Regions from separate parts of the Catenibacterium sp. GCM10023432 genome, predicted to be linked through region 1. Evidence: a T-box and tRNA genes for the amino acid it is inferred to sense, from the RefSeq annotation. Region 1 holds a T-box; the other holds one or more tRNA genes.
What was found. A T-box is a leader RNA that pairs with one kind of tRNA and senses whether it is charged. The one in region 1 lies ahead of leuS (leucine--tRNA ligase), so its partner is inferred to be a tRNA-Leu.
Positions count from the first base shown of each region.

Region 1 (3,220 bases):
TTATCTATCGCATTATTATGTCTGATGATGACATTTACCTTTACATTTTCTTTTCGTAATACCATCTATCAATATCTCTCTTCATTGATCCCACAGAAGTCAATTACTTATAAATTACGTAATGATGATCCTTTATCTTTAACTCATTTCAATGAAGCAACCTATCATTATTTGAATTTAGATGATTATAATCTCATGGGAATCTCTCATAATAGTCAAAGATATCAGAAGAATGAAGTTCTGTTTATATCTGATGATACATCTTATGTCAGCCAGTATATATATGGAAGAGCACCACAAAATAATCATGAAATTGCGGTACCTCTCTCAACGGCAAGAAAACTTGCCCAAAATAAGAAGGTAAATTCGTTACTCAATACATCATGGACGATCTATTATAAACATCAATTAAAAATCAAAGGAATAGAAGTAAAAATAGTAGGTATATCTCCACAAACTTACAATTATGATGCCTTTTATATGTATGAATTTGCTAACTATCATTGGATCGAATCACTCTTTAATCAGACACCAACTGCAAGATATGGTATGTTAAAGTATAAGGCAGACAAATCAATTATAGATTCTTTAAAAAAGAATTATCCTGAATATGAATTCAAGACAATGGGGGAATCAACAAAGAAAACATTAAATGATAACATGAATAGAATTCAGATGATTCTTGTCATTTTTTCTATTTTGACTATTATTTCTTCTATCTTTATGATTATGGAAATCATGATTCTTCATGCTATGCATTTAAAGAAGGATCATGCGATTATGAAAGCCTATGGTGAAAAGAATAAACATATTTTTAAGATGTCTTTCTATCAATGTCTGATTCTCCATTCTTATAGCTATTTGACTGCTTCTCTTATATTATTAGGTATTATGAAGGTGATGAATCAGATTATTCCTCAGATTACGGACTTTCCCATGCATCTTACATTCCAGCCTCTTAGTATGCTTTTATTGTGGGCTGGTTCATTCTTGTTAGTCTGTATCTCAACATTGTTTAGTGTTATTTATATTATCAAACTCAATCCATCCCGCATTCTTAAAATGAGATGATAATTCTTGCAAATAATGGGAAATTATGATAAAGTGAGTGAGTATATAAAAGTCAAGGAACTAGAGTAGTAGATGGTCATGCTTTTTAAGAGAACTTATGGCTGGTGTGAATAAGTAAAGTCATCCATTGAACTCGCTAGGGAGATGGGTCTGTGGTAAGCAGATCACGTATTGCTGCGTTAAAGCATTAAGCGCATGAATCAGTCTTCATGAACTAAGGTGGTACCGCGAGTTCTCGTCCTTAGACATGAGGACTTTTTTTATTTTAAAAGTGGAGGAGACAAAATTATGACTTATGATCATAAGATAGTAGAAAAGAAATGGCAGAAATACTGGGAAGAGAATAAGACATTCGAAACAGATGTTTATGATTTCTCAAAGCCTAAATACTATGCCTTAGACATGTTCCCTTATCCATCAGGACAAGGTCTTCATGTTGGACATCCAGAAGGATATACAGCAACTGACATCATGTCAAGAATGAAGAGAATGCAGGGATATAACGTATTACATCCAATGGGATTTGACTCATTTGGTTTACCTGCTGAACAGTATGCAATCAAGACAGGTAACCACCCTGAAGGATTTACATTAAAGAATATTCAGACTTTCACTAAACAGTTAAAGATGTTAGGTTTCTCATTTGACTGGGATAAGCAGGTATCTACTTGTGATCCTAGCTTCTATAAATGGACTCAGTGGATTTTCAAACAGTTATATGAAGATGGTTTAGCTAGATATGTAGATATTCCTGTTAACTGGTGTGAAGAATTAGGTACAGTACTTGCGAACGATGAAATTATTGATGGTAAGAGTGAACGTGGTGGATTCCCTGTTATTCGTAAGAATATGAAACAGTGGGTTATTGATATCCCTAAATATGCTGAAAGATTACTTGCAGGATTAGAAGAAGTTGATTGGCCAGAATCTACTAAAGAAATTCAGAGAAACTGGATTGGTAAATCAATCGGTGCTCATGTTGATTTTAAGGTAGATGGTTATGATGATAAATTCACAGTATTCACAACACGTTGTGATACATTATTTGGAGCTACTTATTGTGTATTAGCACCAGAACATGAATTAGTAGAAAAGATTACGACTCCTGATAAGAAGGATGAAGTAAAAGCTTATTTAGATGTATGTGCAACTAAGTCAGAACTTGAAAGAACTGAATTAAATAAAGAAAAGACTGGTGTCTTCATTGGTGCTTATGCAATCAACCCAGTAAATGGTAAGAAGATTCCAATCTGGATTTCTGACTATGTATTAGCTGGTTATGGAACAGGTGCTATCATGGCTGTTCCTGCACATGATGATCGTGACTATGCTTTCGCAAAGAAGTTTGGTATCGATATTATTCCAGTATTAGAAGGTGGAGATATTACTAAGGAAGCATGGACACAGGATGGTGTACATATCAACTCTGGCTTCTTAAATGGTTTAGATAAACAGGAAGCAATCGATAAGATGTTAGACTGGTTAGAAGAACATCATTGTGGTTCTAAGCATGTTAACTATCGTTTAAGAGAATGGATCTTCGCAAGACAGAGATATTGGGGTGAACCAATTCCAATCATTAACTTTGATGATGGAACATCTGTTGCATTAAGTGATGATCAGTTACCACTTATCCTACCTGAACTTGAAGATTATAGTCCATCAAAGACAGGTTCTTCTCCATTAGATAAGGCTGTTGACTGGGTTAATGTAGAAGTAGATGGTAAGAAGGGTAAGAGAGAAACAAGTACAATGCCTGGTTCTGCAGGATCTTCTTGGTACTTCTTAAGATATATTGATCCACATAACGATAAGGCTATTGCAGATCCAGAATTATTAAAGCATTGGATGCCAGTTGATTTATATGTTGGTGGACCAGAACATGCAGTAGGACACTTATTATATTCACGTATGTGGAATAACTATTTATATGACAAGGGTATCGTACCAGTTAAAGAACCATTCAAAAAGCTATACCATCAAGGTATGATTCTTGGTCCAAATGGTGTGAAGATGTCTAAGTCAAAGGGTAATGTTATTAACCCAGATGATATTGTAGAAGCATATGGTGCAGATACATTACGTTTATATGAAATGTTTATGGGTCCTCTTGAAGCATCTAAACCTTGGAGTGAAACAGGTGTAGAAG
Region 1 covers NZ_JBHSEB010000034.1:47,304-50,523, reverse strand. The annotation lists gene ACFOZZ_RS04840 (ATP-binding cassette domain-containing protein) at 1-1,071, shown strand, start outside; T-box leader at 1,118-1,317, shown strand; gene leuS (leucine--tRNA ligase) at 1,360-3,220, shown strand, end outside.

Region 2 (3,220 bases), on a different contig from region 1:
GAATTATCGTATTGTTAGAGCAAGAGTAGGAGATCGACCAGCACTTCGAGCACTTCATTTCTTTAAAGAAGAAGAACGTGTTTTAAAGCAGTCAGAAGCTCTTGAAAGGGGAGACTTTGATACATTCCTTAGATTAGTGAGAGAATCGGGCGATTCTACTTTTAAAGCTCTTCAGAATATTTATCCACAGGGAAGTACACGTTGTCAAAATGTTGGAACAGCTATTGTCTTAAGTGAGAATTACTTAGGTGATGATGGAGTTGTAAAGGTCAATGGTGGAGGATTCTCAGGAACCATGCTTGCCTTTGTGAAAACTGATAGATTAAAAGACTATGTTGCTTATATGGATTCTATTTTAGGAAAAGGATCATGTTATGTGATTCATACAAGAGAACAAGGCGCAATTAGATTACTATAAAGCAGTGAAAAACTGCTTTTTTTTCATAGTGTTTGTGATATAATGTTACCGACATATGTCAGTAACTGGAGGCGTGTATGGTTAGACCAAAGAGATCAAGGACAATTACAGGAGTTCCTGACTACAATATGTTTGTACCTGATGGCATTCCTCAAAGAGGCTATATAGAGCTTGCTTTAGACGAATTTGAAGTCATACGCTTAATTGATTATAAATCTTATACTCATGCCAAGTGTGCTAAAAAAATGAATATCTCACGTACAACAGTCACTGAAATATATGCCGGGGCAAGAAAAAAGATAGCACGTAGTATAATGGAAGGCTATCCTTTAAGAATTGAATGTAATGAATGTGCAAAAAAGGCAGGATATCCTGTGATAGACGTAAAAGGAGAACATATTATGAGAATTGCAGTAACTTATGAAAATGAATCAGTGTTTCAACACTTTGGTAAAACTTCACAGTTTAAATTATATGATATTGAAAATAATGAAATCAAAGAATCACAGGTTGTAGGTACAGAAGGATTAGGTCATGGTGCATTAGCTATCTTATTATCTAATATGAATGTAGATGTATTGATCTGTGGTGGTATTGGTAGAGGTGCTATTATGGCATTAAGTGGTTCTAATATTAATGTAGTGGGTGGAGTAACTGGTGATTGTGATGCTGCAGTGAAAGCTTATTTAGCTGGTACTTTAACTCCTGATGCAGAAGCAACTTGTGGATGCAGTCATGATAATTGTGAATGTCATCATGAATAGTAATTGACAAATAAATAAAACGAGAATAAAATCAACACTGTTGAATGCTCGGATGGTGGAATGGTAGACACGCCAGTTTCAGGTACTGGTGGTTTATGCCGTGTGGGTTCAAATCCCATTCCGAGCACCAATGGTCCAAGACGTGGGAGACCACGTTTTTTTAGTAAGAGGAGGTTCTATATGAAAAGGTTATTAGGTTTATTCCTTATTTTTGTACTTTGTATAGGCCTGACTCCATCTGTTGATGCTTATTCCAATGATCTTGTTCAGTTCATTGGTGATTCATATACACAAGGTTATTCAAGTGATGGTATGATCGTGGGATATAATTTATGGTATGTCCAGGCATGCCGCAAAGCACATCTGAAATATACTTCAGCATCGTATGGTGGTGTAGGGTTTGTGAAAAAGTCTGATGGACGCACATTTAGTACTTTATTAGATGAAGGCAAAGGTAAAAGAAATGCGAAATATGTAGTCATTACAGGTGGCTATAATGATAAGGATTTTTCTTATAAGACAATTAAGAATAAAGTCTATGAAACAGTAAAAAAGGCACAGACGCTCTATCCGAAAGCAAAGGTCTATGTAGGTATGACAGGAGATTCTGTAAATGAACATTTTAAGACTGTTATACAGGCATATAAGGATGGTACAAAAGAAGCAGGAGGTATTTATATTACTAATAGTGAAAATGCCTTAAATGGTAATCAGAGCTATTTTTCATCCGATGGTCATCATCCTAATAAATACGGACAGCGTGCTCTTGGTGAAACAATAGGTGGTTATTTCATGAAATGTAATAATGTGCCTGTCTATACAAAAGCTGCTTCTATTAAGATTGGTGCAGGTATTTATGCAGTTAAGAATAGACACTTTATAAATATCACAGGTCTTTATGATAACTATTATATGGTCAATGGTATTGTAGATACATCTAAGACAGGTATTGTAGAAAATGATGGTGAATATTATAAGGTGGATGAAGGTAAAGTAGATACATCATACACGGGAATCTGGTCTTATAATGATCAGCAGTATTATCTTACAAATGGTCATACAGATAAGACTATGACAGGTTCCATAAAAGCAAATAAAACCTGGTATTATGTAGAAAATGGTGTTGTTGCGAATAAGGATACTTTAATGCAGATTGATGATCAATGGTATTATGTACATCAAGGTAAGATGGATAAGAGCTACACCGGATTAGTAGAATACAATGGACAGAACTATTATGTCGTGAATGGTATGGTAGACTTTAGTAAAACAGGCATGATTCATTTGAATGGTCAGTTATGTTATATTAAGAATGGTGTTTTAGAGAATAGCTATAGTAATTCTAATCTCTATAATGGTTCATGGTATTATATTCATGGTGATGAAATTCGCTGGTTAAAGTGAACACTATTGACAAAAATATAAAACAAGAATATATATAGAAACGTGGGTATCCACGTTTTTTATATGGAGGTAATTATGAAAAAATTAATAGGCGTTTTCATTTTTCTGCTTATTTGCATGAGTTCACCTGTTTATGCAGAGAATCATGATCTTGTACAATATATTGGAGATTCTTATACTGAAGGTTATTCTAGCGATGGAATGATTACAGGAGATGATGTGTGGTATGTTCGGGCAAGTCATAAAGCAGGACTTGATTATACACAGGAATCTTATGGTGGTATAGGATTCGTTGCTAAGTTATCGGGTAAGACATTTAGTACTTTATTAGATGATGGAAAAGGGAAAGATGCAAAATATGTAGTCATTGCAGGTGGCTATAATGATATGTATTATTCTTATGATACGATTAAGAATAAAGTCTATGAAACAGTAAAAAAAGCCCAGAGATTATATCCTGATGCAAAGATTCTTGTTGGTATGACAGGAGATGCTACAAGTGATCATTCACGATTTAAGAATGTCATCCAAGCATATAAAGATGGCACAAAAGAAGCAGGTGGTATTTATATCACCAATAGTGAATATGCCTTAAATGAAAATAAGAATTACTTCGCATCAGATGGTTACCATC
Region 2 covers NZ_JBHSEB010000097.1:6,267-9,486, forward strand. The annotation lists gene ACFOZZ_RS12165 (galactokinase) at 1-418, shown strand, start outside; gene ACFOZZ_RS12170 (DUF134 domain-containing protein) at 496-1,182, shown strand; tRNA gene ACFOZZ_RS12175 (tRNA-Leu) at 1,229-1,312, shown strand; gene ACFOZZ_RS12180 (GDSL-type esterase/lipase family protein) at 1,363-2,586, shown strand; gene ACFOZZ_RS12185 (GDSL-type esterase/lipase family protein) at 2,662-3,220, shown strand, end outside.
Region 2: it encodes a tRNA-Leu, which carries the amino acid that the T-box ahead of leuS (leucine--tRNA ligase) is inferred to sense. The anticodon was not compared.